3 regions of the Halomonas sp. ND22Bw genome follow, and region 2 is predicted to be linked to each of the others. Evidence: riboswitches for the same ligand, from Rfam matches in the RefSeq annotation. Region 2 holds a riboswitch; each other region holds the start of a gene.
The links. Region 2 has a riboswitch for thiamine pyrophosphate ahead of CVH10_RS07990 (sodium:solute symporter). Riboswitches for the same ligand answer to the same signal wherever they lie in the genome.
Positions count from the first base shown of each region.

Region 1: linked by a shared signal. The riboswitch ahead of thiM (hydroxyethylthiazole kinase) and the one ahead of CVH10_RS07990 (sodium:solute symporter) in region 2 are both predicted to bind thiamine pyrophosphate.
Region 3: linked by a shared signal. The riboswitch ahead of thiC (phosphomethylpyrimidine synthase ThiC) and the one ahead of CVH10_RS07990 (sodium:solute symporter) in region 2 are both predicted to bind thiamine pyrophosphate.

Region 1 is NZ_PXWD01000003.1:22,467-29,209, forward strand. Features, by position in the region: gene CVH10_RS27225 (AMP-binding protein) at 1-1,407, shown strand, start outside; gene CVH10_RS05225 (SDR family oxidoreductase) at 1,394-2,212, shown strand; gene CVH10_RS05230 (response regulator transcription factor) at 2,284-2,979, shown strand; gene CVH10_RS05235 (ATP-binding protein) at 2,976-4,337, shown strand; gene CVH10_RS05240 (hypothetical protein) at 4,448-4,738, shown strand; TPP riboswitch at 4,787-4,889, shown strand; gene thiM (hydroxyethylthiazole kinase) at 4,922-5,740, shown strand; gene thiE (thiamine phosphate synthase) at 5,730-6,350, shown strand; gene CVH10_RS05255 (DMT family transporter) at 6,430-6,743, opposite strand, start outside.
Region 2 is NZ_PXWD01000004.1:200,155-206,897, reverse strand. Features, by position in the region: gene ilvD (dihydroxy-acid dehydratase) at 1-177, opposite strand, end outside; gene CVH10_RS07990 (sodium:solute symporter) at 247-1,635, opposite strand; TPP riboswitch at 1,625-1,737, opposite strand; gene CVH10_RS07985 (hypothetical protein) at 1,850-2,527, shown strand; gene CVH10_RS07980 (hypothetical protein) at 2,652-3,401, opposite strand; gene CVH10_RS07975 (YbaY family lipoprotein) at 3,610-3,960, opposite strand; gene CVH10_RS25605 (hypothetical protein) at 4,016-4,186, shown strand; gene CVH10_RS07970 (CoA-acylating methylmalonate-semialdehyde dehydrogenase) at 4,349-5,848, opposite strand; gene katG (catalase/peroxidase HPI) at 6,290-6,743, shown strand, end outside.
Region 3 is NZ_PXWD01000005.1:174,713-181,455, forward strand. Features, by position in the region: gene mdoH (glucans biosynthesis glucosyltransferase MdoH) at 1-501, shown strand, start outside; TPP riboswitch at 590-750, shown strand; gene tenA (thiaminase II) at 841-1,509, shown strand; TPP riboswitch at 1,703-1,822, shown strand; gene thiC (phosphomethylpyrimidine synthase ThiC) at 1,899-3,788, shown strand; gene CVH10_RS09005 (heavy metal translocating P-type ATPase) at 3,861-6,119, opposite strand; gene CVH10_RS09010 (sugar phosphorylase) at 6,281-6,743, shown strand, end outside.

The DNA of each region.
Region 1 (6,743 bases), on a different contig from region 2:
GGCGGCGCCCGGGTCGCCGCGCCGCTGCTCGAGCGCGCCCTGGCCGCCGGCTGGCCGGTGGCGGAGGGCTACGGCCTCTCCGAGTGCGCCTCGGTGGTGTGTCTCAACCGGCCCGGCGAGACGCCCCACGGCGTCGGCCGCCCGCTGCCCCACGCCCGGGTGCGCCTGAGCGCCGACGGCGAGGTCGAGGTGAGCGGCGCCACCATGCTCGGCTATCTGGGCGAGCCGCCGGTCGCCGGCTGGCACGCCACCGGCGACCTCGGCCGCCGGGAGGGCGATGGCCTGGTGCTGGAAGGCCGCCGCCGCGAGGTCTTCATCACCGCCTATGGGCGCAACGTCGATCCCCAGTGGGTCGAGGGCGTGCTCGCCACCCGGCCGGGCATCGGCCAGGCCCTGGTCCACGGCGAGGCCCTGGCCCACAACCGGGCGCTGATCGTGCCCGCCGCCGTGGGCCTGTCCGACGCGGCCATCGACGCCGAGATCAAGGCCGCCAACGCCACCCTGCCGGACTACGCCCGGGTGAGCGAATGGCGCCGCTGCGCGCCCTTCACCCCGCACAACGACCAGCTGACGGCCAACGGCCGCCTGCGCCGCGCGGCCATCCTGGCCGCCTACCGGGACTGGCTGACCCGCCCCGGCGCGGACGACACCACGACCGACGCATCTGCCCGCCCCATCACGACCGACCCATCACGACCACCGAGGAGTGACTTCATGAGTGCCTATCAACGCCTGCAGGACGCCACCCGCGCCGAGCGCGAATGGCTGCTCGACACGCCCATGATGACCCGCGCCATGCAGGGCGAGATCGGGCGCGACGAGTACCTGGCCTTCCTCGGCCAGGCCTACCACCACGTGCGCTTCACGGTGCCGCTGATGATGGCCTGCGGCGCCCGCCTGCCCGACCGGCTGGGCTGGCTGCGCGGCGCCCTGGTGGAGTACGTCGAGGAGGAATACGGCCACGAGCAGTGGATCCTCGACGACATCCGCGCCGCCGGCGGCGACCCCGAGGCGGCGGCCGCCGCCACGCCCGACCCGGCCACGACGCTGATGGTGGCCTACGTGCGCGACCGGATCGAGCACGGCAATCCGGTGGCCTTCTTCGGCATGGTCCAGGTGCTCGAGGGCACCAGCACCGCGGTGGCCACCCGCGCCGCCGAACAGCTCCAGGCGAGCCTCGGGCTGCCCGACGACGCCGTGCGCTACCTGAGCTCCCACGGCAGCCTCGATATCGGCCACCTGGCCTTCTTCGAGACGCTGATCGACCGCCTGGAGGAAGACGATCTGAACGCGGTGATCGAGGGCGCGCGCATGGTCTATCGCCTCTACGGCGCCATGTTCCGGGGCATCACCGCCCGCTGCACGGGGGGCGAAGCCGCCCGGGAGCTGACCGATGCGCTGGTCTGAACCGCACTATCTCACCCAGGGCTGGCCCGGCCAGCGGGTGCTGATCACCGGCGCCAGCGGCGGCATCGGCCAGGCGCTGGTCGACGAGCTTGCCGCGGCCGGCGCCCAGCTGCTGGTCACCGGGCGCGACGCCGAGGTCCTGGAGCGGCTGTGCCGACGGCATCCCGGCCAGATCACGGCCCAGCCCGCCGACCTCACCCGCGCCGAGGATCGCGCCCGGCTGGTGGCCGTCGCCGAGCGGCTGGAATGCACCATGCTGATCAACGCCGCCGGCGCCAACCGCGCCGAGCTGTTCCAGGACAGCGACGACGAGGCCATCGAGCGCCTGGTGGCGATCAACCTGACCGCGACCCTGCAGCTGACCCGCGCCATGCTGCCGCCGCTGTGCCGCGCCGAACAGGGCCTGGTGGTCAACCTGGGCTCGGCCTTCGGCCATATCGGCTACCCCGGCCAGGCCACCTACTGCGCCACCAAGTTCGCGCTCTACGGCTTCACCCAGGCGCTGCGCCGGGAGCTCGCGGATTCGCCGATCGCGGTGCACTACATCGCCCCGAGGGCCACCCGCACCGCCATGAACGCCCCGGCCATGGAGGAGATGAACCGGGCGCTGGGCAACGCCATGGACGATCCGGAGACGGTGGCCGTCCAGATCCGCCGCGCCATCGAACGCGGTCGCAAGGAGACCCGCCTGGGCCGCGCCGAACCGATCTTCGCGCGGCTCAACGCCCTGTGGCCGGGGCTGATCGATCGCGCCCTGCGCCGCCAGCTGCCCACCATCCGCCGCTTCATCGCCCCGCCACCCTGAGCCGCCAGGGTCGACAGGCGCGGCCTCCGAGGCGAGTATCGGCATGACCGGAGCACCGACAAGGAAGGCCCATGCGCATACTGCTGGTGGAAGACGATCCCAGCCTGGCGTCGGGCATTCGCCTGGCGCTGAAACCCGAGCACTACACCGTCGACATCCTCGGCGACGGCATCGAGGCCCTCAACGCCCTGCGCGACGAGGAGCCCTTCGATGCCGTCATCCTCGACCTGGGCCTGCCCCGGCTCGACGGCATCGACCTGCTCACGCGGCTGCGCCGCGGCGGCCATCGCGTGCCGGTGCTGGTGCTGACCGCCCGCGACGGCATCGAGCAGCGCATCCAGGGCCTGGATGCCGGGGCCGACGACTACCTGACCAAACCCTTCGAGGTCGACGAGCTCAAGGCACGGCTGCGCGCCCTGCTGCGCCGCAGCCAGGGCCTGGTCAGCAGCGAGCTGCGCCACCGCGGCGTGGTGCTCGACCCGGAGAACCGCCGCGTCACCTACCAGGGCCAGCCGGTCACGCTGTCGCGCCGCGAGTTCACCCTGCTGCAGGAATTCCTCAGCCACCCCGGCCACGCCTTCACCCGCGACACCCTGGCCCGCCTGCTCTACGGCTGGGACGAGGACGTGGAGAGCAACGCCATCGAGGTCCACGTTCACCACCTGCGCAGGAAGCTGGCCCCGGAGCTGATCCGCACCCTGCGCGGCATCGGCTACATCATGGACAAGGCCCCGGCGGACGAGGCCCCCGGGAACAGGATCCCATGAGCTCCATCCGCCGCCGCACCCTGGGCATCGCGCTGCTGGTGGTCGCGCTGTGCATGCTGGCGATCGGCGTGACCAGCTATCGCGACGCCGCCCGCGAAGTGGCGGCGCTATTCGACGCCCGCCTGGCCCAGCAGGCCCGGCTGATGGAAGGCCTGGTGCGCACGCCGCTGCCCGAGGCCCGGCGCGAGGCGCTGCTGGCGAGCCTCGACGACGCCCTGCGCCGCAACACGCCGGGCACCGACGGCGGCCACCGCTACGAAGGCGAGGTGGCCTTCCAGGTCTGGCGCGACGAGCTGCTGCTGCTGCGCTCCGCCGGCGCGCCGACCGCGCCGTTCACCGAGCGTCGTGCCGGCTACGGCGACGCGACCCTGGACGGACGCGAGTGGCGCGTCTTCGTCCTCGGCGACGACGACCTGCGGGTGCTGGTCGGCGAGCGCGGCGACGTGCGCGGCGAGCTGGTCCGGGGCATCGCCCTGCGCACCCTGGTACCGGACCTCGTGGGCCTGCCGGCACTGGCGGTGCTGCTGTGGTGGGCGATCGGCTGGGGGCTGCGGCCGCTGTCACGGCTGGCCGCCCAGATCGAAGCCCGCGACCCCCAGCGCCTGAACCCGCTGCCCGACGACCCACTGCCCCGCGAGCTGGCCACCATCGTCGGCGCCCTCAACGGCCTGCTGGCGCGGATCCGCACCCTGCGGGCCCGCGAGAAACGCTTCATCGCCGATGCCGCCCACGAGCTGCGCACCCCGCTGACGGTGCTCGACCTGCACGCCCAGAACGCCCTGGCCACCGAGGATCCGGCGGATCGGCGCGAGGCGCTGACCCTGTTGCGCGACGGCCTGGCCCGCGCCACCCGGCTGGTCGGCCAGCTGCTGACCCTGGCACGCCTGGACCCGGAGCAGGAAGGCGCCCCGGATCAGCGCATCGACCTGCTGCACGAGGTGCGCGAGTCGCTGGCCGAGCTGATGCCGCTGGCCACCGACCACGACCAGAGCCTGCACCTGGAGGCCGACGAGGGGGCCGACTGGGCGCTGACCACCGAGCCCGGCGCCGTCACCACCCTGATCAAGAACCTGGTCGGCAACGCCATCCGTCACTCCCCCGCCGGCAGCCGCATCGACGTGGCACTGACGGCGGAAGAGCGAGCGCTGGTGCTGCGGGTGGACGACAGCGGGCCCGGCATCCCCGAGGACGGCCGCCAGCAGGCGCTGGCGCGCTTCCACCGCGGCGGTGCGGGGGCCGGGGCCGGCCTCGGGCTGTCCATCGTCGACCGTCTGGTACAGCGCCACGGCGGCCGCCTGACGCTGGGCGACGCCCCCGGTGGCGGGCTGCGCGTGAGCGTGCGGCTGCCCCGCGCCTGACACGGCATCGTCATGTCGCTCCCTTAGCGTTGGTGTAAGCCGACTTTAAGCCAACGCCGTTACGGTGGTGGGCTGGATCGCCCAACGACAACCGGAAAGGAGACATCGACATGCACGCCATGCCCCCGACCTCTCTCGACGCCGCCCTGCGCCGCCCCCTGTGGCTGGCCCTGGGCGGCGTGCTGCTGCTCGTCGTCGAATGGCTGATCAGCCCCTGGGGCGTGGGCAGCCTGCCACTGGCGCTGGTCGCCCTGGCCGCCGGCGCCGCCTTGCTGCTTCGCCCCCTGAACGCGGCGCTGCGCCTCGAACCCGAGGAGGAAGGCAACGGCATGACCGCCGATCTCCAGACCGTCTCCCAGGCCAGCCTGCTGACCCTGGCCGTGCTCCAGCTGGCCGCCTGAGGCGACGCCCGCCGGCTTTACATGCTCCGGGCGAAGAGGGATAGTGAGGCCCGACGACAGGGGCGCCGGGGCGATGATCCGCCGCGGCTGAGAGGCACCCTCACCACCTGACCCGGATAATGCCGGCGGAGGGAGTCGTGCCGGCTCCCTGCGCGGCCGCGCCTCCCGTCGCCAGGAGGCCCGATGCATTCCCTCGATCCCGCGCCGCATCTGGCGCGCGTGCGCCGCACCACCCCGCTGGTTCACAACATCACCAACCACGTGGCGATGAACTTCATGGCCAACGCGCTGCTGGCGCTGGGCGCCTCGCCCGCCATGGTCCACGCCCGCGAGGAAGCCGCCGAGTTCGCCGGCCTGGCCACCGCCCTGACGCTGAACATCGGCACCCTCTCGCCCCACTGGCTCGACGCCATGGACGCCGCCGCCCGCGCCGCCAATGACGCCGGCACGCCCTGGGTGCTCGACCCGGTGGCGGTGGGCGCCACCCGCTTTCGTCGCCAGGCCGGCGCCCGGCTGCTGGCGCTGGGGCCGACCGCGATCCGCGGCAACGCCTCGGAGATCTTGGCGCTGGCCCGACAGGGCGGCGGCGGGCGCGGCGTGGACAGCACCGACAGCGCCGACAGCGCCGAGCGCGCCGCCGTGGCGCTGGCCCGCGAGCATGCCACCGTGGTGGCGGTCACCGGCGAGGTCGACCTGGTCACCGACGGCCGACGCCTGGCGCGGGTCTCCGGCGGCCATGCGCTGATGCCTCGCGTCACCACCATGGGCTGCGCCCTGACCGGCGTGGTCGGCGCCTTCCTGGCCGGCGCCGAGGACCCGTTCGCGGCCACCGTGGCGGCGCTGACCGCCTACGCCGCGGCCGGGGAGCTCGCCGCCGAGACCGCCGCCGGCCCCGGCAGCTTCGCCGTGGCCTTCCTCGACGCCCTCTACGGCCTCGCCCCCGACACCCTCGCCACGCCGCTGGCCGACCGTATCCACCTGGAGCTCACCGATGCGCCTTGATCTGTCCCTCTACCTGGTCACCGACCCCGAGCTGTGCGCCGACCACGGCGTGGAGCAGACCGTGCGGGACGCGGTACGCGGCGGCGTCAGCCTCGTCCAGCTGCGCGACAAGCACGCCGCCGACGCCGAGCTGATCCCGCTGGCCCGGCGCCTGAAGGCCGCCCTGGCCGGCAGCGGCGTGCCGTTGATCATCAACGACCGCCTCGAGGTCGCGCTGGCCAGTCGGGCCGACGGCCTGCACATCGGCCAGGACGACGGCGAGGTCGCCGATGCCCGTGCCGCGCTGGGCCCGGACGCCATCCTCGGCCTCTCGGTGCAGACCCACGAACAGCTGGCACGGCTGGACGCCGGGCGCCTCGACTACCTGGGCCTCGGCCCGGTGTTCGCCACGGCCACCAAGCAGGACCATGCCGCGCCGCTGGGCTTCGGAGGCCTCGCCGCGCTGGCCGCCGCCAGCCCGCTGCCCACGGTGGCGATCGGCGGGCTCAAGGTCGAGCACGTCGAGGCGGTACGCCATGCCGGCGCCGATGGCCTGGCGGTGGTCTCGGCGATCTGTGGCACCCCGGACCCGGAGGCCGCCGCCCGCGCCTTCCCGCCCTTCCACCGCTGACGCCTGGACGGCCATCCCCGAACGCAGGCGGCCCCGCGCGAAAGAGCGCGGGGCCGCCGGGTCGCCGATGCGACCTGCGTCACAGGGAAGGCCGCCGGTTCAGCGCGACGCGCCGCTCCTGATAGGCGATGGCCAGGCCGCTGGCGATGATCAGGCTGCCGCCGGCGAACACCCAGGGATCCGGCATCTCGCCCCAGAAGCCCCAGCCCAGCAGGGTCGCCCACAGCAGCGCCGTGTAGTCGAAGGGCGCGGCGATGGCCGCCGGGGCGTAGCGAAAGGCCTGGGTGATCCCCACCATGGCGCCGACGCCGAGCACCCCGGCGGCCAGGAAGCCCAGCCAGTGCAGCGGCGCCGGCGTCTGCCACACCCAGGGCAGGGTCAGGGAGGCCGCCA
Region 2 (6,743 bases):
ATGGCTGTTGCAGGGCGTGACGCGGCTCCAGGTGGACGCAATGCCCACCTGGGGCTTGGTGAAGTCGGCGTCGTTGAAGCCCACCGCGCGCAGCATGGCGCGGCTGGCCGACTTGCCGACGCCGTCCACCACCGGGGCGGAATGGCGGCGGCGGGGATCCTGTGGCGTGTCACTCATGGCGCGGCTCCTCCGTCAGGTCGGGATGACCTTCAGAGGGTGGCCGTCATCCGCCGGCCTGGCAACCGTTCAGGCCGTGCGCCGCACCGCGGCCGGGCGCCACCAGGCCACCAGCAGCGCCACCGCGCTGGAGGCCACGAGCGCGCCGAGGAAGGGTGGCAGGGTCGGCACCCCACCGGGGAAGCTCGCCGCCAGCAGGCCGTCGAGGGCACTGCCCGAGGCGACCCAGCCCGGCAGCACCGCACCGGCCAGCCCGGCGAGGCCGCCGGCCAGCGCCGCCACGGCGCTCATCCGCGCCCACAGCCCCAGCAACACCGGCACCACGATGGCCGCGCACAGCAGATCGGCGATCAGGAACAGTCGCAGCACCGAAAGCCCCTGAAGGGCGATCGCCACCACCGGCACCATCAGCGCCACGGTGACCCACCGCGACGCCCTGAGCGACAGGCCGCGACGGCCGCTGCCGGCCACCACCAGCGAGGCGATGCCGTTCTGCAGGGTGTCGACGCTGGAGGCCACCAGCGTCACCGCCAGCACCAGCGCCGGCAGCGCCAGCCAGCCCGGCGCCTCGGCGAGCAGCGCGAAGAACGGGATCGGCGGCTCGCCCAGCGACACGCCGGCCATGGCGGCCAGCATGCCGAGGCCGCCGACCACCGCCACCACCAGCACGGTGATGCCGCCGCCCAGCCAGGCGCCGCGCCCCAGCGCCCGGTCGTCCCGGGCCGCCCACACCCGCTGCCAGTAGCCCTGGTGGAAGAGGTTGGCCGCGGTCACCGCGATCACCAGCGTCAACGCCACGGACAGCGCATCGCCGGCGGGAATCGACGGCAGCGCGGCCTCGGCCGGCAGCTCGGGCAGCCGGGCCAGCGCCACGCCGCCCACCACCAGCAGCAGGGCCAGCAGCAGCCAGGCCTGCCAGCGATCGGTGGCCAGGCTCGCGCGCAGCCCGCCCAGCGCGGTGTAGAGCAGGGTCGCCACCGCCACGCCGACCACCACCAGCGCCACCGGCACGTCCGACAGCAGCCCGGTGATGGCGCCGATGGCAGTCAGCTCGGCGGCCAGGAAGCAGCCCATGTACAGCACCGAGACCAGCGCCACCCAGCGGCGGATGCCGGCGCCGAAGCAGGCCTCGGCGTACTCGCCGATGCTGCGCCCCTGCGGCAGGCGACGGCGGATGGCCGGGCCGAAGGCGCCGAGCACGAGAAACGGCAGCGCCGAGCCGATGGCATAGCCGGCCAGGCCCAGCGGGCCGACGAAGGCGCCGATCTCGGGCGGCGCGAAGAGGATCCAGGCGCCCATGCCGGAGGCCAGGAAGGAGAGCCCCAGGGTCGGGGCCGACTGGGAGTTGCGGGCGGTGACGTAGTCGTCGAGCGGGCCGTCGGCCCGGCGGGCACGCAGGCCCAGAACGGTGAAACACAGAAGCGCCGCGCCAAGCACGGCTGACGTCAGATAAGGCATGTCGCACTTCCTCCGCCGGTGTGAACCGGATCAGGTTCCAGGGTCAGCGACGCACGCTCTCTCAGCCCCGCCGATGCCGGCGGGACTCCCCTGGCGACAGTGAATGGATTGTAGTGGCGATCCTCAAGACAGGGCCAACATGGCCGATATCCGGATTGCCACGCCAGCATGACACATCCTTCCCGCCATTCGAACAACCAGCCCGGACCCCGCCATGCCGTTTACCGAAGCCAAGGAACACGCCCCCGGTTGCCTGCACCGGATCTTCGCCGAGCCCTACGCCGCCTTCGACAACGGCGTCCCCGAGCGCCAGCTGCACCTGCGCATCGCCCTCCAGGCGCTGCTGGAGGCGCCGATGCGCGAAGGGCGACTGACGCTCAGGGTGATCCACGGCTGGGAGAACGGCGGCTGCGCCCCCGAAGACCTGCGACATGGCGACCATGCGCTGGGCATGACGGCCGACCTGCGTGCGATCGCCGAGCGCTACCAGCAGGCGCTGGACCGTCTCGCCCCACTGCCGGGCGAGGCCGACAGCCTGCTCGCCGAGCCGCTGGCCGGTGCCATCGCCAGCGCCGAGGCCGACGGCCTCGAGGTCGACTCAGAGACTCGAGACAACCCGGCCCGCTGGCCGGCGTTTCCCCGCGGTCTGTCGCTCTATACCTTCTTCAAGGTCTATCACCGCCTGACCTACGGCGAGGACGAGGCCTACCGCTCGATCCGCTGCAATACGCCCGAGGGCAGCCGCGAGATCCACGAATTCCATCTGGAGGAAGGCGAATTCGCCATCGTTCGCCCCGCCGACGACGAACCCGGCGAGTGCGTGCTGGTGCTGCACGTGGGCCAGCTGGAACCGCTGAGCGAGCTGCTGGAGATGGCCCATATCCGCCCCTAGGCGATACCGTAGCGGGGCCTCAGGAGAATGCAGAAGCTTCCATGGAAGGGTCAGGATCGCCGGAGGCGTCATTGATCTTTAGCGCTTCGGAGGTGACCAGCGGCCCCCTACTCACCGCTGCCGTTCAAGGCAACAGCAGCTTGGCGGTGAGGTTGAGGGTGTCCGAGGCGCTCACCCCCTCGTCGTAGAAGTTGTGCTCATAGCTGGCCGTGAACTGCACCGGATACTCCTGAATCCTCACCAGCTTGTTGAGCGCAACGCCCAGGGGCAGGCTCACCCAATCATGCTGCTCCCAGTCATAGGTGATCGACATGTCGGAGGCCCCCGCCGACCAGCCATTCCCGAGGCTGTAGTTCACGATCGGCTGCACGATCGAGATATTCACGTCGCGGTAGTCGTCGTCTCCCGCCACCGTGAACACGTTCTGATTGAACAGCCCCCATATCCCCGAGGGTTGGCTGGCCACGAAGCCCACGGCGGGACCGAGCCCCCATTTCTCGGCGCTCAGGCCGTCTTCCCCGGTCGGCAACAGCGCGACCGCACCAACGCCGAATCGCCCCCATGAGCGGTCGAAGGTCACCAGGTCGAAGAGGGTCATGTCGGACCAGCCGCTCGAGTCATTCGGCGAGTCGGTCACGTAAGGCGCGGTGAGTCGGAAGATGTTGCTGGAGTCGCCCAGCGAGAACGGAATGGCGGCGCGGAACTGCATGCGGTTTCCGTCCTCGTCGTCGAGGTTGTGGTACCGGTAGGTGTAGAAGTCCTGCAGCTGGAAGGCCATGACGGAGGCCGTCGGATCGTTGGCTTCCGAGCCCAGGCCATCTTGCTGAGCGCTGGCGATCCCCGGGGAAAACATGGCAAAGAAGGTGGCGATCATCAGTGCATTTCGTGCAAGCATCCGTGACTCCCTGGGCTACGGTTTTCCTTCCCCACGCCCGGATAGGCATGCCCACAGCAGGCAGGCGCGTTTCATGTCCGCAGACGTGGCACCCGTGATGCCCCACGGATGGCCCGCAGGCGCACCTGCAGAGCCAAAGCCGAAGGAAACTCGCGAGGGGGGAAATCTCCCCCGGCCCCAGCAACGCTTACTGCCGCGAGACCCTGATGCGCACGGGGTCACCCGCCTCGCCGGCGAAGGGATCAACGTGCTCCGTACTGGTGAACAGCAGCTCGCCGTCGTGAACGATCCGTGCCCGCAGTCCGTAAGTCATGCGCTCGTCGATGGCCTGAGGGTCATAGACAAGCCGGAACGGATAGGGAGGCTGGGCGCCCTCGACGGTGTAGGTGTAGTCGGTGAGCACGGTGGCGGGTGCATCCGCGCGCGACTGATCCTCGAGGGTCACGATGACCTCGGCTCCCGGTGGCAGCGCCATGCGCTCGCGATACCACACCTCGCCGCTGATGACCCGCATCAGGGAGTTGTCCGGCTGCTGCATCGACGACTCTCCCGTCCTCTGTGGCTGACTGCATGCCGCCAGCAACAGGACGAGAGTGCCAATCATCCAGGGGCCGATCACTGCCGCGATTCCGTTTTTCGATCTCATTGATGACTCCTTCATGTACCAGGGCGAGGAAAAGACCCGACACCGCTGGCCGCGTCAGCCCGAACAGGCTCGTGACGCCAAGGCGGCTTCATTCCAGTTCGATACCACCTCAAGGTAGCAAGGTTTCGGCGTCCCGGTAGGGCGAGCGGGGAAACCGGCATGACACGGATCATGGAATCCCTCGCCGGCGCAGAACCGGCGCCCGGTCAACACGCGCCCAACCACGACGGCCCCGCCTCTCCCGAGGCAGGGCCGTCGATGACCGCCGAGCGGGATGGGATCAGCTCAGCGAGATGGTGCTGTTGATGCCGCCGGAGACGTTTTCCGGCTCGAACCAGCGGGCGGTGACGGTCTTGGTCTGGGTCCAGAAGCCGATCGCCTGCTTACCGTTGGGCCCGAGGTCGCCGAGCTTGGAGGCCCGCGAGCCGGTGAAGCTGAAGTAGGCCACCGGCACCGGAATCGGCACGTTGATGCCCACCTGGCCGACGTCGATCTCGGTCTCGAAGCGGCGAGCCACCCAGCCGGAGTTGGTGAAGATCGAGGTGCCGTTGCCGTTGGGATTGGCGTTGATGAAGTCGATCGCCTCGTCGAGGGTCTCGGCGCTCACCACGCACAGCACCGGGCCGAAGATCTCCTCGCGGTAGATGGTCATCTCGGCGGTCACGTCGGCGAACAGGGTCGGGCCGACGAAGTTGCCCTCCGGATAGCCCTCCACCTGACAGCCGCGGCCGTCGATCAGCAGCCGGGCGCCCTCCTGCTCGCCGGCAGCGATCAGGTCCTCCACCCGCGCCTTGGCGGCCGGCGACACCAGCGGGCCGAGGTCGGCGTCACGCTGGGTGCCGGGGCCGACCTTCATGTGGCGGGCGCCCTCGACCAGCTCGTCCAGCCAGTCGCGGGCCTCGCCCACCAGCACCACCACCGAGTTGGCCATGCAGCGCTGGCCGGCGGCGCCGAAGGCCGAGCCCAGCAGGTTGTTGATGGCCTGGCTGCGGTTGGCGTCGGGCATCACCACGCAGTGGTTCTTGGCCCCCATCATCGCCTGGGCGCGCTTGCCGGCCTCGGCGGCACGGCGATAGAGCTGGGTGCCGACGTGGGTCGAGCCGATGAACGACATCGCCTTGATGTCCGGGTGGTCGCAGAGGCGGTTGGCCACGTCCGGGCCGCCGTGCACCACGTTGAGCACCCCGGCCGGCACGCCGGCCTCGTGGGCCAGCTCGACCAGCCGCATGGTCGAGCTCGGGTCCTGCTCGGAGGGCTTGAGCACGAAGGTGTTCCCGGTGGCGATGGCCAGCGGGAACATGAAGCACGGCAGCATGATCGGGAAGTTGAAGGCAGTGATCCCGGCGCCCACGCCCAGCGGCTGATTGAGGGTGTAGACGTCGACCTCGGTGGCGGCGTTCTCGGCCAGCTCGCCGAGCTGCAGCGAGGTGATCGAGCAGGCGTGCTCCACCACCTCGAGCCCGCGGCCCACCTCGCCGGCGGCATCCGGCAGGGTCTTGCCGTGCTCCTCGGTGATCAGCGCGGCCAGCTCCTCGGTGTGCTCGCGGATCAGCGCCTGCAGCTTCAGCATGATGCGCTGACGCTTGGCCAGCGGCGTGCGGCGCCACTCGAAGAAGGCGGCCCTGGCGCTGGCCACGGCGCGATCGACTTCCTCCAGGGTGCAGAACGGCACCCGGGCGACCACCTCCTGGGTGGCCGGATTGAGTACGTCGCGCCATTCCTGGCTCTGCGAGGTGACGGCCTGGCCATCGATATACAGCGGGATCTCTCTGACGGACATCTAGCGGCTCCTTTGGCGGCCCCGGGGAGAGGCTCCCTGCCCTCCCCCGGGTTCGCGGTTTGTGATTGTTATCCGATGTTCGGCCCCGTTAATGCATCGACGGGGCCGGATCGAGAACAGCGAAACGCTCATGCGGGGCTCATGATTACCGAGCCATCGAGTGTAGGGAGGCCGCGAATCGCCAAGCAACCAGGGGGCGACCAATGGACGACGGTCGGCCATGCCGAACGTGGCCGGCCTCGTATCGTCAAAGGACGATAAAGGTTTGCTATCAACTTGTTCAGGAAAGAAAAATGGCAGTCGCCCCAGTCATCACTAAGCTATGTGAAAGAGGCTAGAGGCCCGCTTGGATGCACCGGATTCCCGGCATTCGACAACAAGGGCGGCGACGTGACCTCTATCGATACTGGAGCACACGACCACGCGATGAAGGAGTACGAGATGGGTGACGCAACACAGCAAGGCGGCGCGGGCAAGTGCCCGGTCATGCACGGCGGCATGACCGAAACCGGCACCTCGGTCATGGACTGGTGGCCCAATGCCCTCAACCTCGACATCCTCCACCAGCACGACCGCAAGACCGACCCGATGGGCGACGACTTCGACTATCGCCAGGAAGTCCGCAAGCTCGACTTCGAGGCGCTGAAGAAGGACATGCACGCCCTGATGACCGACAGTCAGGCGTGGTGGCCGGCCGACTGGGGCCACTACGGCGGCCTGATGATCCGCATGGCCTGGCACGCCGCCGGCTCCTACCGCATCGCCGACGGCCGAGGCGGCGGCGGCACCGGCAACCAGCGCTTCGCCCCGCTCAACAGCTGGCCGGACAACGGCAACCTCGACAAGGCACGGCGCCTGCTGTGGCCGCTCAAGAAGAAGTACGGCAACAAGGTCA
Region 3 (6,743 bases), on a different contig from region 2:
CTGTTCGCGATGCTGATCGCGCCGCTGATGATGGTCTTCCACAGCCGCTTCGTGATCGAGGTCTTCAGCGGCCTCACCGTGGCCTGGAACCCGCAGTCGCGCGAGGGGCGCGCCCTGCCCTGGCGCGAGGCGCTGCGTCACACCTGGCCGGGCAGCCTGGTCGGCCTCTGCTGGGCGGGCGTGACCTGGTGGGCCACGCCGACCTTCTTCTGGTGGCTGACGCCGGTATGGCTAGGGCTGATGCTAGCCGCGCCGCTGGTGCGCTGGAGCAGCAGCCTGACGATCGGGCATGGCCTGCGCCGGCGCGGCCTGCTGCTGGTGCCCGGCGAGACCGCCCCGCCGGCGGTGCTCGAGGCCGAGCCGGCGCCGCTGGATCTCGAGGCGGCCGGCGATCCCGCCGCACCGCCGGCCGAGCGGCCCTGCGAGATGCCGATCCAGTCCTTCGGCGGCGACTGGGCGCGGACGTCGAGCGCCGAGGCGAGCGCCGTCCAGGGCAAGTGATCGTCGCGGCGTCCGGGATGACGACAGGAGTGATGACAAGGGGGATGAGAGGGGTGTTCGTCGCCCGCCAAGCTGCTAGACTCGGCCCATTCGCTTGACGGGGTGCCGGTGGAACCGGCTGAGATGGCGCAGGTTCACGCTCGACGACGTTCGAGACAGAACCCAGCGCTGGTCCCGTGGAACCTGATCCGGGTGGGTGTGGCACGCGCCGCACGTGAACCGGCGTAGGGAATCAGGCGGCGGGCCGGCGCGCCCTCCTTGTGCCCCGGCTCTCCCTTCCCGCTTCCGCTACGCCCGTGCGCCCCCCCGGCATCCGCTCTCATCGGAATCGGAGGCAAGATGGGCCGTCGCTTCAGTGATCTCACCGCCGCCTGCCAGGCCGACTGGCGCGCCTACACCGAGCACGACTTCGTCCGCGCCCTGGGCGCCGGCACGCTCGAGGCGGACTCCTTCCGCCACTACCTGCAGCAGGACTACCTGTTCCTGATCCACTTCGCCCGCGCCTACGCCCTGGCCGCCTACAAGAGCCGCGACCTGGACGAGCTACGCCAGGCCTTCGACGGCCTGAAGACCATCCTCGACGTCGAGCTGGACCTGCACCGCGGCTTCTGCCGCGACTGGGGCATCGGCGAGGACGACCTGGCGGCGCTGCCCGAGGCCCGCGCCACCCTGGCCTACACCCGCTTCGTGCTCGACGCCGGCAGCCGCGGCGACCTGCTCGACCTGCGCGTGGCGCTGGCCCCCTGCCTGGTGGGCTACGGCGAGATCGCCAACTGGCTTCAGGCCCAGCCGTTCACCGTGCGCGGCGACGCCAACCCCTATGACGCCTGGATCGCCATGTATCAGGGCGACGAGTTCCAGCAGGCGATGCACGCCGAGATCGCCTGGCTGGACGCGCGGCTCAGTGAGGTGACGCCGGCGCGCTTCGACCAGCTGGCGCGACTGTTCCGCGACGCCACCCGGCTGGAGATCGACTTCTGGCAGATGGGCCTGGATCGCGCGGACTGATTTAGCGGCAAGCTGGCCGTTGAGACAGGAATCGCCGGGGAAGGCCTCCGAGGAGGCGCTGTGAATACTTCCCTGTACGCTACCGACGCCATCCCTGGCGTAGGACCTCCTCTTCGGCCTTCCCCGGCTCTGCGGCGAGCCCGGACCAAACAGACAACATGATGCAATAAGGCCCGCCACCACAGCGGGCACACCACGCTTGACGGGGTGCCGTTGAAGACGGCTGAGATCATGCGGCGCGAGGCGCCCAAGCATGGATCCCGTTGAACCTGAACTGGCTAGGACCAGCGTAGGGATCAAGCGACACGCGGCGGCGCCTCGGCGCCGGCCGCCCCTGTCCTCCCCGACGGTCCTCCCTGACGAACCATTCAAGCCAAGGGAGCACGACCATGAGCAAGACCGCCCATTTCCTCAACGAGAGCGCCCGCGTCGACGACGCCGCCGTGGCCCCGCTGCCGGGCTCGCGCAAGGTCTTCGTCGAGGGCTCACGACCCGATATCCGCGTGCCCTTCCGCGAGATCGGCCTGTCGCCGACCAAGACCTCCGGCGCAGATGAAGAAAACCCGCCACTGCTGGTCTACGACACTTCCGGCCCCTACACCGACCCCGAGGCCAACATCGACCTGCGCCGCGGCCTGCCCGAGCTGCGCCGCGCCTGGATCGAGGCCCGCGACGACACCGAGTTCCTCGACGGCCCGACCTCGGAGTACGGCCGGCGCCGCGCCAACGACCCGATGCTCGCCCCGCTGCGCTTCGAGCTGACCCGCACGCCCCGCCGGGCCAAGGCAGGGAAGAACGTCACCCAGCTGCACTATGCGCGCCAGGGCATCATCACCCCCGAGATGGAATTCATCGCCATTCGGGAAAACCAGAAGCGTCAGACGATGGGCAGCGAGGAGGTCGAGCGCCTCCTCGGCCACCAGCATCCGGGCGAGGCCTTCGGCGCCCGCCTGCCCGAGGAGATCACGCCTGAGTTCGTGCGCGACGAGGTGGCCGCGGGTCGCGCCATCATCCCCAACAACATCAACCACCCGGAATCCGAGCCGATGATCATCGGCCGCAACTTCCTGGTGAAGATCAACGGCAACCTCGGCAACTCGGCGGTCACCTCGTCCATCGAGGACGAGGTCGACAAGATGACCTGGGGCATCCGCTGGGGCGCCGACACCATCATGGACCTGTCCACCGGGGAGAACATCCACGAGACCCGCGAGTGGATCATCCGCAACGCCCCGGTGCCGATCGGCACCGTGCCGATCTACCAGGCGCTGGAGAAGGTCAACGGCGTGGCCGAGGACCTGACCTGGGAGGTGTTCCGCGACACCCTGATCGAGCAGGCCGAGCAAGGCGTCGACTACTTCACCATCCACGCCGGCGTGCTGCTGCGCTACGTGCCGCTCACCGCCAGACGCACCACCGGCATCGTCTCCCGCGGCGGCTCGATCATGGCCAAGTGGTGCCTCTACCACCACCGCGAAAGCTTTCTCTACGAGCACTTCGAGGAGATCTGCGAGATCTGCAAGCGCTACGACGTCGCCTTCTCGCTGGGCGACGGCCTGCGCCCGGGTTCGGTGGCCGACGCCAACGACGAGGCCCAGTTCGCCGAGCTCGAGACACTCGGCGAGCTGACCCGCATCGCCTGGGAGCACGACGTCCAGGTGATGATCGAGGGCCCCGGCCACGTGCCCATGCACCTGATCAAGGAGAACATGGACAAGCAGCTCCGCGAGTGCGACGAGGCGCCCTTCTACACCCTCGGGCCGCTGACCACCGATATCGCGCCGGGCTACGACCACATCACCTCCGGCATCGGGGCGGCGATGATCGGCTGGTACGGCTGCGCCATGCTCTGCTACGTGACGCCCAAGGAGCACCTGGGCCTGCCCAACAAGGACGACGTCAAGACCGGCATCATCACCTACAAGATCGCCGCGCATGCTGCTGATCTCGCGAAGGGTCACCCGGCCGCCCAGCGCCGTGACAATGCCCTGTCGAAGGCGCGCTTCGAGTTCCGCTGGGAGGACCAGTTCAACCTGGGCCTCGACCCGGACACCGCCCGGGAATACCACGACGAGACCCTGCCCAAGGACTCGGCCAAGGTGGCGCACTTCTGCTCCATGTGCGGGCCCAAGTTCTGCTCGATGAAGATCAGCCAGGAGGTCCGCGACTACGCCAAGGACAAGGGCCTCGACGGCGACCAGGACGCTGTGATGAAGGGCATGGAGGAGCAGGCCGAGAAGTTCCGCCAAGAGGGCGCCGAGCTGTACAAGGAGGTCTGACCTCGCGCCTGGATGCAGAACGCCGCGCCGGCAATCAGCCGGCGCGGCGTTCTTGTAGGCCGCCAGTCTGGTTCAGCTTGCCGCGGGCGAGGCGGCAACCGCCACGTCGTCTTGCGTCGAGTCACGATCGCCCGGCGCGAAGCGCAGCAGCCGCAGGGCGTTGAGCGTGACCAGCACGGTGGCGCCGGTGTCGGCCAGGATCGCCAGCCACAGCCCGGTGATGCCGAGCACGGTGGTGACCAGGAACAGCCCCTTCAGCCCCAGGGCGATGGCGATGTTCTGGCGGATGTTGGCCATGGTCGCCCGCGCCAGCCGGATCAGTGCCGCCGCGTCGCCCACCCGGTTGCGCAGCAGCGCGCCGTCGGCGGTCTCCAGCGCCACGTCGGTGCCCGAGCCCATGGCCACGCCCACCTGGGCGCTGGCCAGCGCCGGAGCGTCGTTGATGCCGTCACCGATCATCATCGTCCGCTCATGGCCGGCGAGCTCACGGATCGCCTCGACCTTGCCCTCCGGCATAAGCCCGGCGCGACGCTCGATCCCGAGGCGCCCGGCGATGGCCGCGGCGGTGCGATCGTTGTCGCCGGTCAGCATCACCGAGCGCACGCCCAGCGCCGACAGCGCCTGCACGCCGGCCTCGGCATCGGGCCGCGGCTCGTCGCGCAGAGCGATGGCCCCCAGCGCCACGCCGTCCTCGACCGCCACGATCACCGTCTTGCCCTCGGCCTCGAGGGCCTCGAGTCGCTCAGCCATGCCCTCGGCCAGCGTGCCGCGTTCGGCCGCGTGGCGCGGCGCGCCGACGAAGGCCCGACGGCCCTCGATCAGCGCCTCGACGCCCTGGCCGGGCACCGCCCGCGCCTCGGTGACGATCGAGGGCCCGACGCCGAGCGAGGCCGCGTGCTCGAGCACCGCCCGCGCCAGCGGATGGCTGGCGTCTCGCTCGAGGCTCGCCGCCAGGGCGAGCACGTCTTGCGCGGCGACGTCGACGCCTGCCGGCACCACGTCGGTCACTCGCGGCCGTCCCTCGGTCAGGGTGCCGGTCTTGTCGAAGGCCACCGCCTCGGTGCGGGCCGCGGCTTCCATCACCGCGCCGCCCTTGAGCAACAGCCCGTGCCGGGCGCCGCTGGACAGCGACGAGGCGATCGACGCCGGCACCGAGATCACCAGCGCGCAGGGGCATCCGATCAGCAGCAGCGCCAGGGCGCGATAGGTCCACTCGCCCCAGTCGCCGCCCAACGCCAGCGGCGGCACCACGGCCACCAGCACCGCCAGGCCGACCACCGCCGGCATATAGACACGGCTGAAGCGGTCGATGAAGCGCTCGGTGGGCGCCCGCGCCTCCTGAGCCTCTTCCACCAGCCGGATGATGCGCGCGATGGTGTTGTCCTGCTGCGGCCGGGACACCCGCAGCCGCAGCACCGCATCGTGATTGATCGAGCCGGCGAAGACCTCGTCACCCTCGCCTCGAGCCCGCGGCACCGACTCGCCGGTCACCGGCGACTCGTCGATCGACGAGCGGCCTTCGAGAATGGTGGCATCGGCGGGGATCCGGTCACCCGGCCGCACCACCACCACCTGTCCGACCGCCAGCCGAGACGCCTCCACGGTGTGGATCTCGCCGTCGGCGGCCTCGCGCCTCGCTTCCCTGGGCACCAGGTCGGACAGCGCACGGATGCCCGAGCGGGCCCGGTCGGTGGCCACGCTCTCGAGGATCTCGCCGATCGCGAACAGCAGCACCACCATGGCCGCCTCCTCGGCGGCGCCGATGATCAGCGCGCCACCGGCGGCGAGGGTCATCAGCATCTCGATGGTGAACGGCATGCCGAGCCGCGCCGCACTCACCGCACGGCGAGCGACCGGCGCCAGTCCGATCAGGCAGGCCGCCAGGAAAGCCCAGTGGGCCACCTCCGTTCCGACGGTGAAGCGCAGCAGCGTGGCCACGCCGAGCGCCGCCCCGGTGGCCAGCACCTGGCGCCCCTTGGCGGTGGCATGCCAGCGCCGGGGCGAGGCGTCATCACCCCGACGGAAATGATCGGCATGATCGCGACCGGCACAGCAGCCGGCGCCCGAAGGCGCCTCGGCATCGTCCTGCGCCGACTGTCGCCGAACGCCATAGCCCAGCCGTTCGACCAGCGACTCCACGTCCTCGGGCGCCGTGCGGCCGGTATCCAGATCGAGGGCCAGCGAGCCCTGCATGACCGAGACCTGCACGTCACCCACGCCATCCAGACGCTCCAGCGCGCCGCGGATCTTGCCGGCACAGCTCGGACAGTCCATGCCGTCCACGCGCCACTGGTGTCGCTGGTGTGCATCCTTTGCGGCGTCTTGCGCCATCCTGACCTCCTCGGGAGCCCGACATCGGAACATGGCATCAGCCTATAGCCTCTAGCCGCTATAGACTCAAGCGGTGATGATGCCGGGCACGACACCGTCAGCATGGACAGCTGGCACGCGGCCTGCATGCTTAAGGAAACCCCCAACGAGAGGCGATCGCCATGCCGGCACCTTCCCTTTCGACGCCACTTGGCGCCGAGGCCTTCCATGAGCGCGCCCATCGCCACCTGACGATGCTCTACGGCCCCCGCGCCGACGAGGTGCTGCGCCGGCTGTTCACCCTGCTGGCGCATCAGGCCCCCATGACGCCCCCGGATGGTGAGGCACCGCCCGCCCGGCCGCTGTGGAGTGAACGCGACCAGTGGCTGATCGCCTATGGCGACAGCCTGGTCGACGGCGAGCAGCCACCGCTCGACGTCCTCGACGACTTCGTCGCCGGCCGCCTCGGAGAGACCTTCAGCGGCGTGCACCTGCTACCCTTCTTCCCCTGGAGCAGCGACGATGGCTTCTCGGTCATCCACTACCGCGAGGTCGATCCCAAACTCGGCGACTGGCCCCAGGTCCGCCGCCTTTCCCGTCGCTTCGATCTGGGGGTCGACCTGGTGCTCAACCACGTCTCACGGG